Regions from separate parts of the Sideroxydans sp. CL21 genome, predicted to be linked through region 4. Evidence: riboswitches for the same ligand, from Rfam matches in the RefSeq annotation. Region 4 holds a riboswitch; each other region holds the start of a gene.
The links. A riboswitch is a leader RNA that binds a small molecule or an ion and turns the genes downstream of it on or off. The one in region 4 is predicted to bind cyclic di-GMP.
Positions count from the first base shown of each region.

Region 1 (4,330 bases), 1.4 Mb from region 4:
ACCGGGTTGGTAAAGGTGCCGTCAGCATTCAGAGTCGGGTCGAAGTTCAGGTTGATCGGATCAGCCAAAGCTGCAACGCCTGGTACGGGTGGAACCTTGGTTGTACCGAGGATGGTCTTGTTGCCTGATTGCGCGGCCATGGCGTTGAAGAATGCCAATTGATTGCCAGCCAGAGGAGCGACCGTGCCTACTGTTCCTGCACGCTTGTTCCAGGAGTTGTTCACAACAACATCATAGCCACCCAAAGAAGCGTTTACAACGGAAGGAACCGCTCCGCCGATGCTGATAGGCTGATACAACTCAGTAGTCTTGGTTGCATAGCCATTGATGAGGGCATTCGTCAAAGGCTGGGGCGGACGATCCAGACCCATCAGACCGATGGCACGGCCACCTGCTGCCAAAGTGATGTGAGTTGCGTCAACGGCATGCACAGCGATCGCACCGCTGGTGATATCGATAGTCGCACCCGCTGCGAGACCATTCTGAGCAGCTGTCATGCAAGAACCCAGCGCGCCGGAAGAAGTGTTCTCGATCACTGTGTAGCCACCAGCAACCGTTGCGAGATAAGATGCAGGACCTTGTGGTAATGAAGTGCAAGGGAAACCGAAGAAGAAGTCGTTGATCGAAGCCTGTGTACCCGACCCGGCAGTGCGTTTGCAAACAATAACGGGACCTGCTGCGTAAGTTGCGTCAACGAAGCTCCAGTCAGTGGACAAACCGCCCATCAAGCCGGTTACCTGTGCTTTGGTGAGGTTGGTGATGCCGGTGTTAGGAGTAACAATGATGGACATTGGCTGAGCCAGTGTGGCTTGGGCTGTCAGCGCAGCGATGATGGCCGGCGTAGCCGGTGCAGTACCTGCCGGTACGTTGATACCCACGAACATGGCTGGCTCTACGTCGGAAACACCTGCATCAGGCACTGCCCCAACTGCGCCAGTACAAGACCACAGCGGTGCGCCCGTGACAGAATCAACGCCCACAGCGGCTGCGCCGCAAGTGGTCAGATCGATTCTGTTTACATTTTGAGCCAAAGCCACGGGAACCACACCCATGATAGAACCGCCCTTGGCAGTTTCATACACAACACCGGTCTGCCCAGCCAGAGCAGCACCCGCTGCAGCCGAGAACGTACCGGCATAAGCGCGATAGTTGTTGCCGGAAGGAACTGTTGCAGAGCCGTCTTCAAATACGCTCACTGTGCCGGCTGTGAAAATACCGTTGGCGATCTGGCCGATCGTATTCTGCAAGGCAGAAGAACCGGAGATGAACAACTGATTTGTTGAGGCAGCAGCTTGAGCGGGTGTCGGGGCTGCGGCGAATGCCTGGCCGGCAAAGGCCAAGGCGCATACTGCTGCGATTGCTTTCAATTTCATTTTATTTCTCCAATTTGGGAATGACATTAAATTAAATATTCAGTGGTGCTATTCACTTGCATCACCCCTGCCTCCACTTCAAGGCAGGGGCTGGCTACGCAACCTTAAGCAAAGGTCATGCTGCTTTCGTTATTACGACGACGTGTTGCGATGAAACCAAGCAATCCCAAACCGCTCAACATCAACAGCCATTCGCCGGGTTCCGGAACTGCAGCTACGGCGTATGACAACGCGCCGTTTGTGCCCAGCGTCCATGTTGCAGCCGCGCCTGTCGAATTCAGGAATTGCAGGTTCGTAGAACCGGCATAAGCGCCACGGCTGTTTTGTGTCGGGGTCACGAAGTAGAAGCTTTGGCTTGCGCCGAGTGCTGCGGTATTGGTGAACGGAACAGCTCCAGCGAAGCCGTTGGCAACGGAATTACCCATATAAGCTGCACCCGCATAACCTGCCGGAGTAGTGATGGAAATTGTACCTGCAGGAGCCGCAGTCAACATTGTGTTGACATCAGCGAGGTATGTGCCATTCATAACTGTAGCTGCAGCTGTAAAATTCGGTGCAGTTGTATTTGCAACGGCTGCTGTGCCACTGTTAGTAGTGCTAAGAATACCAGAGGTGCCATAAGCAATCCCAGGCACAGATACAGCAGCAACGGACCATACATAAGCATCTGTAGTTTTGGCCAGGAAGCTGGTCAAAGTGGCATCGCTAAAGCTGAAGTTACCTTGAGTTGAAGCACCGGAAATAGCGGGAACCTTGGCTGTGCCACCAAAGGTAATGCCATTCAGGAAGCTCTGCATGGTGACACCCAGATTGCCGGTGTAGGAAGTGTTGGCAGTTGTATCCCAAACCGACAGAACCAGATCGTTGGCAAAAGTACCGCCATTGACGATAGTGTCAGTTGCTGTAGCGTTTGCCTGACCAGCAACAGCCAGTGCCAAAGCACCTGCCAGTACGGTCATATTCATTTTCATTTTCATCGTAAATCCCTTTCAATAACTCCCTGATGAGGGAGGTCTGTTAAGAAAGCCCGAAACCGCAAGCGGTTTCACAGCCATTCAAGTTACGGACAACGCATCGCCCGCTACTGCATGTGCAACCCGGCCATCTCCACTTGCGTCGAGATCCGTGGCTTTCCGCCCCCGCCTCGCAACGGGTTTAGCCTTAACAACTGACCCACAACATTCCTGTGCAGCCGACCGCAAATCTACCGAGTGGTCATTACAAAGTTTCGGTCTGAAAATGCATTTGGCATGAGCCGTTCAGACTATTTTGGTGCGTGCCTGAACGGCTTTCAGGCGAGTTGCACATTAGCGTGGCAACATGAAAAGAAATGTTCAAAAAAAATATCTTCTCTAGTCCGAACGGACTAGGTTTTACTAGTCCATCCGGACTATTGAACGTGACACTCGGGTGCTGACAGACAGGTATTGGTGCCGGTGAAACGAGAAATCAGATCTCAATGGAAAAAATCGGTAGGCTTGATATCGGAGAAAAAAATACGGGGTCAACGTAAATTCCGCAGTTGCGATTCAACTGCGGGATTTACGTTGCTACGTTTAGATGCGCGTTGATTCCAGCGCGATTCGGGTTATTGGTATTGAACTGCCAGAGGGGGCATGGATGCGGCTCCATCGCTGCTCACGCAGATGGCGTTGCGTGCCCTGGCCGACGCCATGCAAGTCGCCCCGGCTGCAGCGCCAAACTTGGCGCCAATATTCGCGCAGATTGTCGCATCGGTGCTGAACGTGATCTGGCAATAGTTTTGTTTGCGCGGGTCGGCAGTGGATCCTGCCGGCAGCGGTTGCACCGGTGGTACCTGGTAGGCGGGTGGTAACGGGTTGGCGGGTGGCGGACTAGCGGGCGTGGCGGCTGAAGCCAGGGCGTTGCCGTTGGGGTGATAGACGAATTTCCATTCCGAATAGTGTTTTTTTCCGGCGAACGCTTCACATCCTCTGCCGAAATTGTTTTTTTTGATCGGCTCAATTTCGGACAGGCTATACACGCCGACAATACCGCCATCCGCGCCTTTGATCAGCCCCCATTGCCTGGTGCCGGTGATGGGATCGGCAAATATCTTGCGCAGATAACGTGTGGTGTTGAGATAGCGCTTGTCCAGCACTAAATCTTCGAGCTTCTTCGGGAACTGTACCGCTCCGCTGGGCGTATTTTGATTGTAGGCCGTGATCGCCTGGCTGAACTGGTTGCCGATGAACAGCAGTTGCTGTTCCTTGGCACGCTGCTGCGCTGTCTTCCAGAAAGTGCCGATCGTGGCGAGCGTCACGCCCATGATGGCGACCAGAATCAGCAGGCCGATGTAGGTGAAGCCCGCGCTGCGGCAATATAAAGGCGTGTGCTTCAACGACATGCTAGTCCTCGGCTTATCGGTTGATCCGGCCTAATTGATCCGGCCGATTGAAGTCCGGCATAGTCCGGGGCCGGTGATTTCAACTCAAATAGTCCATTAGCAAAATCTGCGTCACTCCGGCGCAGGCCGGAATCCAGATGATTAAAAAATTCCCACCCTTCGACAGGCTCAGGACAGGCTGACCTTCGGTCAAGTGAAGCAACATCATGGTTTTGTCGGCTTCGCGGCATGTCTTTATGACTGGATTCCGGCCTGACCAGAGGTGAGCCTGTCCTGAGTTTATCGAAGGGCCGGAATGACGGTCTAATGAACTATTTGGGTTCAATCGACTGGACACCGGCACCCTCTCCTCAATCCTCTCCCAGCGGGAGAGGACGCAGCCGCTCCTTCTCCCCCGGGAGAAGGTTGGGATGAGGGTGAAAATTCAACGAGCTATCCCTCACCCTAACCCTCTCCCAGTAGGAGAGGGAACTTGTTCAGCGTTTCCTTGATCAACCTAATATCTAAGGTTGCGGCGCTGACGCATCCAGCATCTTGGCGATTTTATCGGTCGGCTGATTTCCAAACAGCAATTTGCCGTTGCTGAAAACGA
Region 1 covers NZ_LR699166.1:1,045,704-1,050,033, reverse strand. Annotated here, with positions in the region: gene QOY30_RS05000 (type 2 periplasmic-binding domain-containing protein) at 1-1,373, opposite strand, end outside; gene QOY30_RS04995 (PEP-CTERM sorting domain-containing protein) at 1,478-2,350, opposite strand; cyclic di-GMP riboswitch class I at 2,462-2,543, opposite strand; gene QOY30_RS04990 (type II secretion system protein) at 2,962-3,738, opposite strand; gene QOY30_RS04985 (DsbC family protein) at 4,242-4,330, opposite strand, start outside.
Region 1: linked by a shared signal. The riboswitch ahead of QOY30_RS04995 (PEP-CTERM sorting domain-containing protein) and the one ahead of QOY30_RS11280 (bacteriohemerythrin) in region 4 are both predicted to bind cyclic di-GMP.

Region 2 (4,330 bases), 1.0 Mb from region 4:
GGCGCAAGGTCAGCGTCGACGAAACGCCGCACGAAGGCGAAATACCGCTGGATTACGTGCAGCGCGTATGCCGAGACAAGGCGCGTGCCGGCTGGGAAACGCTGATATTGCGCAATTTGCCGCTGCTTCCGGTGCTGGCAGCGGATACCACCGTCACGCTAGACGGGAAAATCATCGGCAAGCCGGATGATAACGAACATGCCGCGGAAATATTACGCATGCTCTCCGGGAAGCAGCATCAGGTGCTGACCGCGGTCGCGATGTCATTCGGGGAACGTATCGAGATGCGCCTGTCGACGACCACCATCGCGTTCGACACGCTGGGCGAAGAACGCATCCGCCGTTACCTGCTGACCGGAGAGGCTCACGACAAAGCGGGTGCCTATGGCATCCAGGGACATGCCGGCGCCTTCGTGAAGCGCATCGAGGGCAGCTACACCGGTGTGATGGGACTGCCGCTGTTTGAAACGGTAGAATTGCTGAAACTATTCGGATATCCCGCACCATGACAGAAGAGATATTGATCAATGTCACCCCGCAGGAAACGCGCGTCGCGGTGATGCAACAGGGCGTCGTGCAGGAACTGCACATCGAACGCGGCAGCCAGCGCGGCTTGGTGAGCAACGTCTATGTCGGCAAAGTAAAGCGGGTGTTGCCCGGCATGCAGTCGGCATTCATCGATATCGGCCTTGAGCGGTCTGCCTTCCTGCATGTCGCCGATATCTGGGAGAACCGCGCAAGCGGCGAGGCCGCCGCGAAGCCTATTGAAAAAGTATTGTTCGAGGGGCAAAGCCTGCTGGTACAAGTCATCAAGGACCCCATCGGTACGAAGGGCGCGCGACTCTCAACACAACTGAGCTTTGCAGGGCGCATGCTGGTTTATCTGCCTCAGGAAGCACATATCGGTGTTTCGCAGCGTATTGAAGACGAGGATGAACGCGAGGCCTTGCGTGCCAAGCTGCAGCAAGTGCTGCCAGCCGAGCACAAGGGCGGATACATCATTCGCACCATGGCAGAATCCGCATCCGACAACGAATTGCGGGCCGATGTTGCTTATCTGGACAAGCTGTGGGGCAATCTTCAATTGAAATCCCAGCGTATGGCTGCCCCCGAATTGTTATACAAAGAACTGGACATCAGCCTGCGCGTGTTGCGCGATTTCGTGGATGAAAAGTCGGCGCGCGTCCTCGTAGATTCCCGCGAGACGCATGAACGCATGCTGGCTTTTGCCACCGACTACATTGCCACCGCCGTGCCCAAGCTGGAACACTATCTCGGAGCCCGCCCGCTGTTCGACATGTACAGCGTGGAAGAAGAGATCGAGCGCGCGCTGTCACGCCGCGTGGACCTGAAATCGGGCGGTTACCTCATCATCGACCAGACCGAAGCCCTGACCACCGTAGACGTCAACACTGGCGGATTCGTCGGCGGGCGCAATTTCGACGACACGATCTTCAAGACCAATCTGGAAGCCGCGCAGGTCATTGCGCGCCAATTGCGGCTGCGCAATCTGGGTGGCATCATCATCTGCGACTTCATCGACATGGACACGACAGAGCACCGTGATGCGGTGCTGGATGAATTCAAAAAAATGCTGGCGCACGACCACACTCGCATCAGTGTGAGCGGCTTTTCCTCGCTGGGCCTGGTGGAGATGACGCGCAAACGCACCCGCGAAAGCCTGGCGCATGTACTGTGCGAGCCCTGCCCGACCTGCCAGGGGCGCGGCGAAGTAAAGACCGCGCAGACCGTGTGCTATGAGATCCTGCGTGAGATCGTGCGCGAAGCACGCCAGTTCAACGCCCGCGAATACCGTATCCTGGGTTCACAACAAGTCATTGACCTGTTCCTGGACGAGGAATCGCAAAGCCTCGCCATGCTTTCCGACTTCATCGGCAAGCCCGTCTCCCTGCAGGTGGAAACGCTCTACACGCAGGAACAATACGATGTCATCCTGATGTAAGCTTGTACGTAATGCCACAGTTTCGGTGACTGATGAAAAGTCGGCGCTATCTTCTTTCTTCAGGCACCGGCGCTTGAAACTCATACAGCCGATAACTTACATCTGCCTATTTCCACAAAGGCCGGCCGGCGCGGTCCTTGATCTGCATCTTCCATGAATCGCGCACGCTTTGCATCGCCTCGGGCGGGATCAAAACGAATCCAAGATCCTGGGCGATCAGGTTTCCCTTGCGGAATGTCCAGTCAAAATATTTCAATGCCTCCTCGGTTCCGGACGCTTCAGCAGGACTGCGGGAAATAATGATGTAGGTGGCGGTGGCCAGCGGCCAGCTTTCAGAACCGATCTGATCGGTCAGCGATTGGTTGAACCCGTTAGACGCACTCCATTCTGCATTCTTCGCCGCGGCCGCAAACGAGGCCTGATTCGGGCTGACATACTTGCCGTCACGATTGCGCATCTTCACGAAGGTCAGATGCCTCTGTTGCACTACAGACGGATCGAGATAGCCGATGGAATTCGGCGTATTGCCGATTTTTTTTGCCAGATTATCACCGCCGTCAACGCCTTCCCCCACCTTCCAGGCTACCGCTGTTGCTGCGCCCATGGTGGTTTTCCATTCACTGCTGACCTTGGACAAATAGTCGGTCAGGACAAAGGTGCTGCCCGAACTGTCCGAGCGATGCATCACGTCGATTGCTTCGTCAGGCAAAGCCAGTCCGGGATTGAGGGCGACGATCGCCTGATCATTCCAGCGTCTGATTTTGCCAAGATAAATATCTGCCAGAATGACACCATCCAGTTGCAGCTGCCCGTCGCCTATTTTTTTGATATTGACGACGGGAACAACACCCCCGATCAATGCAGGAAATTGCATCAACTTGCTTTTTTCCAGCTCTTCGAATATTAATGGTTTGTCACTCGCCCCAAAGTCGGCCTTCCCCGCCAAGATCGCTTCGATGCCTTTGCCGGAACCCTGCGCAAAATATGCCAGTGCCGATCCGGTTTCAGCCTTGTATTGTTTCCCCCATTCCTGGTAAACCTGCTTGGGAAAAGTTGCCCCTATCCCAAAAATGACGCCCGCCTGTGCCTGATTCAGCATCAACAACAACATAAAAATTGCGTTCAAGCCGCCCCAAGTCTTATTCCTCTTCATTTTTTCTCCTGATTTAAAGCACAAACAAATCTAAATTTCCAGCCGGTCAGACAGCTTCACAGGCAGCCATCGCCAAATATTTTGGCGAAGCTTGCTTGGGACCAACAAGAGACCCTGCCGGCAAAACCTGTTTCTGGCACCGCCCAGATAAGCGGCAAAACCGGGTTATTTCAGGGTGAGGAGAATGACAAGAGAGACGCAGAAGTCTTGCGCGGGAATTCGCGCGAATGTATCTGGTGATCCCGCTGTCATAGCGCCGAAGCCCCTTAGACCGGTAATTTTGCGTCCTGATCTTTTGACCAGTTTGCCGTTTTCAGATTTTGTATAAAGCTTATTGCCAAGCATGAAACTATTGTTACAAGTACATGACAAGGTTACTGAGGAAATATACCTGCGTCAAGAATGGCGAAAATACGCAAGCAGTGCCAATAGTGGCACTGGAATGCATAACAGAAATCCTGCCTGACGTGCCCTGCCCAACTGAAAAGGCCGGCTTGTCGCCGGCCTTTTTCCTAAGCCATCTCTGGCCTGGATAATTACTTCTTAACGCCGTTGACTGCGGCTTTCAAGGTAGCACCAGCCTTGAATGCGGGCTGCTTGGAAGCCTTGATCTTGATAGCAGCGCCAGTGGACGGGTTACGGCCATTGCGAGCTGCACGCTTGCGGACCTCGAATGTGCCGAAGCCTACCAACGCAACGTTGTCGCCCTTCTTCAGGGTAGCGGTGATGATTTCAATCAGGGCAGCGATGTTGCGGTCAGCATCAGCCTTGCTGCTGTCTGTCTTGGTTGCCAGTGCGTCGATGAGTTCTTTACGGTTCATGCGTTTTTGCTCCTTGGTTGCGGTTGAAGTACCGGGTACGGATTGTTGAGGATATTTCACTCGTTGGCAAGTGGTTGGATCCCAATTACCCTGCAAAATCTCCTGCCAGACCTTGATTCGCGGTTGCAAGCCTTGTTTGAATCAAGCCCACAAACCAACTCAAGTCAGTCTTATTCTACTACGTTGGCCATTTGTTGCTGGTCTTCACATTGAGTTGAGGCCGTGTCGTTGCGCTTCTCGGCCAATTGGGCGATAGCGCTGAATCTGTCCACGAGGCCGTTTTTTGCAAAATGGTCGATGATGAACAGTGGAATCAGGGTGTCCGGCTCCCACACCCCCTGGAACCTGAGCGTACTTCCATGCTGGTTCGGCTGGATGCTCCAGCTTCCCTGA
Region 2 covers NZ_LR699166.1:3,443,781-3,448,110, forward strand. Annotated here, with positions in the region: gene QOY30_RS16450 (Maf family protein) at 1-509, shown strand, start outside; gene rng (ribonuclease G) at 506-1,963, shown strand; gene pstS (phosphate ABC transporter substrate-binding protein PstS) at 2,070-3,116, opposite strand; cyclic di-GMP riboswitch class I at 3,349-3,435, opposite strand; gene QOY30_RS16465 (HU family DNA-binding protein) at 3,653-3,937, opposite strand; gene QOY30_RS16470 (SRPBCC family protein) at 4,108-4,330, opposite strand, start outside.
Region 2: linked by a shared signal. The riboswitch ahead of pstS (phosphate ABC transporter substrate-binding protein PstS) and the one ahead of QOY30_RS11280 (bacteriohemerythrin) in region 4 are both predicted to bind cyclic di-GMP.

Region 3 (4,330 bases), 450 kb from region 4:
GCAAGCGCAACTTACGCAGAACCTGGTGCATGGCTTGCAACGGCACTTGGACAAGAAGCACCTGCGTGAGCAGTGACCGACAGCAGATCAGAACCCGATTTTCAATCATCAGCAGCACTAAAAACTCACCAACGCAGTGCATTGAGTGCATCCTGGTGCGTATTTTCTCCGCCCTGTAATGCTAACCCGTTGATAAATATCGCCGCATAGTCTGGCACGTTGCTTGCATTCTATTAAACTGAAAGTGATGCAGGTCTGCTTACTGCTGCTTTCATGTTTCTCCTCCCTACTTGGGCATCCTTCTGGATGCCCACTTTTTCTCCGGATGAAAGACACGTATATGAATCGCAGCGACCTGATCTCCAAATTGGCTGAGTTGACACCAAACCTGCAAGCGAAAGATGTCGAGCTTGGCGTAAAAATCATCCTGGAAAAATTGGCATCGACCATCTCGAATGGAAGCCGGGTGGAGATTCGCGGTTTCGGCAGCTTTGGTTTGAATTATCGAAAACCACGAAGTGGTCGCAATCCGAAGACCGGCGAAAAAATTACGGTAACTGCCAAATACCACCCGCGCTTTAAACCGGGGAAAACATTAAGGGAATTGCCCATTCAGGATGAAAAATGAAAACGGCATATTCCAGATTGGCTAAAGCTTTTTGCAGGATAGTTGAAAGCACAATGCCTTTGATAACGGCTATCGCACTGGCCGACTCAATCAATCCGCCAAACTAGCAGCGATAACATCTCGCTTGTTTGTTGGCGTGTTAATTCGGAAAACATCTACTAAAACAAACTTTGTTGCCCATACTTGTCCGGTTTGATGAAGAGCGTCGTATCCAGTGTATTCTCTTCGCGATTGAACCCCAGACGTTCGCACGCAAGCCGAAAACGCGCGGACAACAACTGCGCGAACAAGCCTTGACCGCTAAAGCGCGAACCGAATTCCGGATCGTTCTCCCGCCCGCCGCGCATCTCCCGCAAGCGGCTCATCACATGCTCCGCCTTCAGCGGATAGTGCGTGCCGAGCCAATCCTTGAACAAGTCTTTCAACTCGTAAGGCAGGCGCAGCAAGGTGTAAGCGGTTGTTCGCGCCCCGTGCTCATGCGCAGCTTGCAGTACATTCTCCAGTTCCGCATCGGTGAGAAAAGGAATCACCGGCGCAACCATCACCCCGCAGGGCACGCCAGCATCGTTCAAAGCTCGTACGGCTTGCAACCTGCGCCGCGGAGATGCGGCGCGCGGCTCCAGTTTGCGTGCCAGTTCAGCATCCAGCGTGGTGACCGAGATGAATACCTGCACCAGTTTTTCCCGCGCCAGTTGCGCAAGCAGGTCGATATCGCGCTCGACCAATGCCGACTTGGTCACGATGGACAGCGGATGCCTGCATTCCGCCAGCACCTCCAGTATCTGCCGCGTGATCTTCCACTCGCGTTCTATGGGTTGATAGGGGTCGGTATTGGAACCGAGTGCAATGGGTGAGCATCGGTAGGAAGGCTTCGCCAGTTCAGCGCGCAACAGCTTTGCCGCCTCCGGCTTGGCAAACAGTTTGGTCTCGAAATCCAGCCCCGGTGAGAGGTTCAGGTAGCCATGCGAAGGCCGCGCATAGCAATAGATACAGCCGTGTTCGCAACCGCGATAGGCATTCAGCGAATAATCGAACGGCAAGTCCGGCGAATCGTGGCGCTGGATCACGCTCTTCGTTTTCTCTACCGTCACAGTCGTCCTGAACGGAGGCAGCTCTTCATCCGTTGTGCCCCATCCATCATCGACACGTTCGCGTGCCACACTCTCGAAGCGTCCTTCGATCTGCAACGTTGCGCCACGTCCTTTTACTACTTCGTGCTTCACTTGATCTTTCCTGGCCCGAGGTCTTGTTGCAACAGAACGATCGTTCTGTATTCCTCAACTATAGGGCGCACGGGGAGGCCATGTCAAACCGGGCATGTGTGGCTCGCAGTTTCACAACTTGATAAGTCGACGTGTAGGCCATGAGGTCAGCAAGTTTGACAGCATCCTCGGCTTAACCATAGAATCCAAATGCAATCGTCGATTTATACATCGGCACCTGCAAGGGCAAACCCGCCGAAAGACGGGGACGCAAAGCTACCGGGCTAAAGGACATGTTCCTATTCGACTACTCGTCGAGTGCCAGCGGGGCCGCCAGGCAATCTGAGCATTTTCTCAATTTCTTTTGGCGTTCCGCTGGTTCGGGTCTTTGCGTATAACCAATACGAGGGTTATATGGCAGTAGTAAATCCTGAAATCAGTAAATCTGGCAATAACAAATCGGACAAGAAAAAAATCCGTACGATGGTTATTAAAAGGATAAAACACATCCGCAAGCCGCATTCCAGCGGCACGTGGAAAATCGCTTACGCCGATTTCGTAACTGCCATGATGGCGTTTTTTTTGCTGCTGTGGATGATTGGAAACAATTCGGAAGCCCGGCTGCGGGGTATTGCAAAATACTTTCAAACACCATTGATGGTTTCCTTTGCCGGCGGGAAGGATATGTCCGATCTTGGTAACATCATAAACAATGGGAGCAACGGTCTCATTGAAGGTAATGCGCAATTGAAAAAAGGCGACGTGCCGGAGTCTCATCGATTCGATTTGACCGATGGGCGACGAGAAGCGCAGCACAAAGAAATGGCGCACCTGCAGGAACTGAAGCTCCGCCTGGAGCAAGAGATTGATGCGAATCCGGAGCTGCGCAACTTCAAGGATCAATTCCAGATCGACATCACCACGGACGGTTTGCGTATCCAGATTATCGACAAACAAAATCGCCCGATGTTCGATCTGGGCAGCGCAAGCCTCCAGCCATACACGGTTGATATCCTGCATAAATTCGGCAACGTATTAAACGACGTACCAAACAGGATAGGCATTACCGGTCACACCGATGCAACGCCTTATCAAGGCACAGCAAGAAATTACAGCAACTGGGAGCTGTCGCTGGATCGCGCCAACGCTGCACGGCGTGCACTGATCGGCGGGGGCATGTCAGACGACAAGATCATCCGCGTCGTCGGTTTGTCTTCTTCTGCACCGTTCGATTCAGCCGATCCGTTCAGCCCGCATAACCGACGCATCAGCATCATCGTGATGAATGCACGGGCAGAGAATACTGTCCGCACGGATGGCGCATGGCTCGAAACCGAATGAGATCAACGTCCTCACTCTCTCCAGACACTCTTCCAACTATAAATACACATCATCATGACGAGATCAGAACTGATTGAACAGCTTGCTTCCAGACATCCGGAACTTACCCAGCGGGATATTGAGATGAGCGTCCGCCTGATTCTGGATCAGATTTCCTGCGTTCTGGAGAAGAAGGAAAGAGTTGAGATCCGGGGATTCGGGACCTTCGGAATCCTGCATCGCCTGCCACGCAATGGGCGCAACCCAAAAACGGGCCTCATTGTCGAAGTGCCCGCCAAGGACGTGCCGCACTTCAAAGCCGGCATTGCGACACGAAGTCGCGTACAGAAGTTGTTTCTGCTTCAAATGAAGAAACCATCCGTGTCACCGGATGAATCTAGGGGTCTGAATAAAGAGCGGCCCTGACACTGTAACGAAGTGCCGCAGGGCACGGGGTATCAATCGCGAGAGGCATACCCTTCTGACAGCCATGCGTCGGTGAAGTGCTAGATAGTCGGTATGGTGAAAACATTTGAATCTGCGATAAAGATCGTAACTGAAAGCAAGCGGAAGTGGCTAATACGCTTGAACCAAAACGGTAATGGAGGTGGGAACAGCGTCTTGCCGGTACGCTTTCGTGACCCATACACCTCCCGGTCGATAGCAGGCACCTAACCCGACGTACTTCTGTACGTGGAACGTGGAAACCCCGTATCGCTCCCTTCGGGGACAGCGGACTGTAAAGTCCGCCCATGGTGATGCGGGCACAGGAACGAGGAAAAAGCGAATGCCGTTCTGTAACGGGATGGATAGGGGTTGAAACATCACCCCACGCGAAAGCGGGCAGACTTCCTTATGGTCTCTCCTCACAAGAGAGTTGGCAGAACCATCCAAACGGGGGGAAAGCAAATGAACGCTGCAACATTGGCGTGTGCATCTTCCGGCATGACGTGGGACGACATCAGTTGGATCGACGTCCAGCGTCAGGTAAGGCGGCTGCAAGCGCGTATTGTGAAGGCAACACAGGTCGGCAGATACAACAAGGTGAAAGCCTTGCAATGGATGTTGACCCACTCGTTCAGCGGCAAAGCATTAGCCGTCAGACGCGTGACTGAAAATAAAGGCAGGAACACCCCCGGTGTGGACAAGATCACATGGAAAACACCGGCGGCAAAGATCA
Region 3 covers NZ_LR699166.1:2,878,557-2,882,886, forward strand. Annotated here, with positions in the region: gene lipB (lipoyl(octanoyl) transferase LipB) at 1-76, shown strand, start outside; gene QOY30_RS13645 (integration host factor subunit beta) at 341-628, shown strand; gene QOY30_RS13650 (PA0069 family radical SAM protein) at 787-1,851, opposite strand; cyclic di-GMP riboswitch class I at 2,066-2,168, shown strand; gene motB (flagellar motor protein MotB) at 2,245-3,171, shown strand; gene QOY30_RS13660 (integration host factor subunit beta) at 3,226-3,576, shown strand; gene ltrA (group II intron reverse transcriptase/maturase) at 4,060-4,330, shown strand, end outside.
Region 3: linked by a shared signal. The riboswitch ahead of motB (flagellar motor protein MotB) and the one ahead of QOY30_RS11280 (bacteriohemerythrin) in region 4 are both predicted to bind cyclic di-GMP.

Region 4 (4,330 bases):
TGCCGTGATATGAAGGGATACGGCTGGTGCTTCCGCAAAGGCGACTATCTCAATATCGGGCTCGGACGCGAAGACAACCACCTGCTTTCTGAGCAACTTGAACGTTTTTGCGAATATCTCAAAGAGCGCGGCAGAATTCCGATGGGTATTCCGGACAGATTCCATGGACATGCGTACCTGCTTTATGGGCATTCCGTTCGCAACCAGATCGATGACGGCATGCTGCTCGTAGGCGATGCGGCCGGGCTGGCGTATCCGCAAAGCGGCGAAGGAATCAGGCCGGCTGTTGAGTCCGGTCTCATGGCCGCGGCCACTATCCTGGAAGCACAGGGAGACTACCGCCGCCAGCAGTTAATGCCATACAGTTCTCGCTTGCTTGCGCGCTTTGGCGCTGCGCCCGCGCCAGGCAACGCAGGGCAATCGTTCGCCGGTAAACTGCTCGCCGGGTTATTGCTGAAAAACAAATGGTTCACCCGCCATGTGGTTCTGGATCGCTGGTTTCTGCACACACATCAACTGGCCATATGAACATCAAGCTCAGCGGTCCCGTGTGCGCCAGAGACGGATAACAATATAACCACCCACCATGCCGCCCAAATGAGCAAAATGCGCAACCCCGGCCTGGCTTCCTGTCGCACCAAGAATCAGCTCGATGCCTGCATACAAGGTCACAAACAACCATGCCGGGAGAGCAATGGGCGGAAAAATGAGCATGAGCATCCTGTTCGGAAAGAACATACCGTAGGCAAGCAACAAACCAAACACGCCGCCTGATGCTCCTATCGTCGGGTAAACACTGCCGGTCACACTCGTGACGAACAACTGCATAAGCCCCGCCGACAGGATGCTGGCAAAATACAGGAGGAGAAATGACCGATGCCCCATCAGGTACTCCAGTTCACGGCCAAACATCCAGAAACCGTACATGTTGAAGGCGAGATGGGTGATGCTGGCGTGCAAAAAAGCATACGTTAGCAACTGCCAGGGCATGAAACCCGCCCCGAAAGGCCACAGGGCGAATCCGCTGACGGCAGGCTCACCCGCGCCGATCTCCAGCAGAAACCCGGCAACGGTCAAAAATATAATGGTCCAAATAGTGGACAAAGGGCTGCGCACCGCTTACCTCCTATGCACTCAGCCGAGTCTCGATTGAGTTTCACCGGCCGTGCCGTCGCATGTCTGATCGATACCACGCACTGTTTATATGGGGTCATACATCGACCGGCAATTCCCGGCTGCAATGTGCAAGTTCGATATGAATTCATCGACCAACCGTTCTTGCACAGCAAGCGTCGCTTAACTTACCAGATTTTCCTCCACCAACGACCGGTCTTTTCAACCATTTCCATGAAGACTGCCGTCGCTTCGCGTTCCCACGCGGCAATCGAGAATCCGCTGTTGCGCAGTGCGGAGCTATATTTTTTATCGCTATCCTGAATGTGTTCCTTGAGCCACAACTTGAGAAAACTCAGCAGTTCAAAATGAATCGGTTTTTCATCGATCAAGAATTTTTTGCTTAGTTGATCGAGTCGCTCTATTAACTTCCTGTGTTCAAGTTTATGCGCTTCGAAACCCTCGTAGTTGGCCTGTTGCATCAGCTTCTCTTCAAGCGCGAAATGCGTTTTTGTGTAGGCCACAAGGTCATCGAGTATGACGGCGATTTCCTTATCGGCTTGCCGCCTTGAGACAGCGATGAATAAGTGATTAAGAATGCAGATCAACTCCTGATGTTGATTGTCGATTGTATTGATATCGACGCTGTAGTCTGGCGACCACTTGAAGAAAATCTCTTCGTCTGACATGGCAAACTCGGACATTATTACCTCCCCTCGTTATGGATTAGTGCTCGCTTGATATTGAAACGAGTTCAATTAAGTCAGATAAATATCTCCTCCCAATTGATTTCAACGACCGACGGAGCTGGAGAGAGGCACAGGAATGGAAACCCATGTCGCAGTCCCGCTACCATAGTTACCCTTAGGCCGGAGACTTTGCGCCCATACTTTTCAGTACGTTTGCCAAGCAAGGTTCAGAATATTCCCTATTCAATTTATGGTCAATATGACCAGCAGCCCGGCATGTATTCCCAGGCAGGCCCCATTTCGCAAGTTTCCAAGTGGAACTCAGAATTTATCCTATTTCACGCGCAAGGATATTGAATGTGCATGGTAGTAACCATGATCCATGAAATTTAATTCATCCAGTTCTTCGCAGTGATTTCTTATAATTATCCAAGCCTGTGCGTAAATTTTTTGAGAACTCCTAATTTTGGCTGCGGTGTCTGAATGCGGCACGCAAATCAACAATTTTATTTGCATGGAATGACAGGAGGTTTTATGAAAAACTCATTGCTTATTGCTGTCATGGGTTGCGTAGTGATTTCATTGTCGGCCTGCACAACTGTCCAGTCCGGAATGGGAGCCGTCGAATGGACTCCCAGCAGCGGGACATTAAAAGAGCCCATCGGAGAAGGCTTCCATATAGTCTCGCCTTTCAGCGAAATCTATCAATACGATTTAAGGGAGCAGGAACATCAGGAAAGCCTTGATGTACTGGCTAACAACGGTCTTTCCATCATTCTCGATACCTCGATCCTATTTAAGCCTGTCAACTCCGAGCTTTTTCTTCTCCAGACAGAAATCGGACCGGACTATTATCGGATTCTCCTTGGCCCGCTTCTCCGTAGCGGGGCGCGGAAAGTTGTAGGACGTTACAGCCCGGAAGAAATTTACTCTACCAAACGTGAAGAAGTCGAAAAAGAAATATTCGCGGAGGTCAACCGGAAACTTCAATCCAAACACATTCAGGTCGATGGAATCTTGATCCGGGATGTTCACCTTCCCAAAGTCGTCCAGGAAGCAATCGAACTGAAACTCCAGCAAGAGCAAAGGGCTCTCGCCATGCAGTTTGTCCTCGATAAGGAAAGAAAAGAAGCCGAGCGTAAAAAAATTGAAGCCGCAGGGATAGCCGATTATCAACTACTGATTGGAAAAGGCTTGACTGATGCCCTTCTTCAATGGAAACAGATTGAAGCCATTGAGAAACTGGTTCAATCTCCCAACAGCAAGACAATTATTCTGGATGCAGGGAAAGGAAATCTTCCATTGATTCTGGACACCAGAACTTTTGAGCCGGAGTCCAAGCCCAATGGCGCGGGGAAGGCGCACTAAATTCCGTTCCAGCAGCGGCCATTCACATTTTCAGGGGAACCGATGTCAAAAATGGGTTGTTCATAATGGTCATGTCGCACCAATTTGATCGCCTTAATGTGATAAAGAATATTTGGACCGGTAGCCTTCATTGACGCTTCGCTTTGATTGTTGCGAAAAAGTCAGCGTATTGCATATCTTCAGTCAGAATATGATTGATCAGAATTTGTTTAATGACCAGCGCAGCGTCCACCCATTCCGCGTCTAATCCATAGGGCACAAACGAGTCCTGAATTCTTTTAAGTGTATTCTTCACAATATTGTGTGAAATTGCATGCCCTTCAGCATTAGGATATTGCCGCTCTCGAAAGAGTTTTTCTTCTTGCTCAAAATGTTGATTTGCATCCTCAATGACATCCTGCAATCGCTTCTTGATCTCTGTTGCCTTCATTCTTTCTGTGATGGAAAGATTAAGCTCGTTGATCAGCAAAATGAAGCGTTTGTGATCCTCATCGATTTCGGGAATGCCCACACTCATTCCATCATTCCATTCAATCTTCCACTGCGGTTTTTTCATCGAAAATGTCTAATGACTATCTATCAAGCCTGCCGACTCAAAAACTACAATGCACTGCATAAAGCGTTTTGCCGTATGCGCTGATCGAGTCGAGGTATTTGTGACTACCCGGAAATACTTTCTTGTGTGGCGAGCAAAGAGGCAATGTCCTTGATGAAGGTATTCTGCCCCTTCTTCATTATTACTTCATGATGCGCAGCACAGTTGACTATTTCGCAGTGGCGGTACATCTGCTTTAGTTTGCGCTCAGCTTCCTCTTGATCCCTGGCTGAGATCATAAGGCGCTCGATTGGTAGGCCATCACGCGTCCTTATGGAAAATTTGAATTTTTGCATGAACTCCCCTCCAAAGGGTTCTTCATTAAAACGGCAATTTTTTATGTTGCCTTTAGTCGTTTTGCACTCTATGCAACCAGCTACCTTATAACCATATCATAGGAATGGTTAATTGTCTGCTTTCTTTAATAGGGGCGCGCTCAAAAACCAAGTGCAAATAATGCAGCGTGAGTCAACGGTCGGCCAAGCGGCCACGGCAAGCGCATCCATTCGACTTTTGCCCGCGATGGCGGTAGCATCGCCGCCCATTTTTATCGGCCCGGTTTTAG
Region 4 covers NZ_LR699166.1:2,425,774-2,430,103, forward strand. Annotated here, with positions in the region: gene QOY30_RS11270 (NAD(P)/FAD-dependent oxidoreductase) at 1-528, shown strand, start outside; gene QOY30_RS11275 (rhomboid family intramembrane serine protease) at 538-1,116, opposite strand; gene QOY30_RS11280 (bacteriohemerythrin) at 1,302-1,817, opposite strand; cyclic di-GMP riboswitch class I at 1,950-2,030, opposite strand; gene QOY30_RS11285 (prohibitin family protein) at 2,337-3,170, shown strand; gene QOY30_RS11290 (bacteriohemerythrin) at 3,298-3,726, opposite strand; gene QOY30_RS11295 (hypothetical protein) at 3,831-4,061, opposite strand; gene QOY30_RS11300 (Hsp70 family protein) at 4,222-4,330, shown strand, end outside.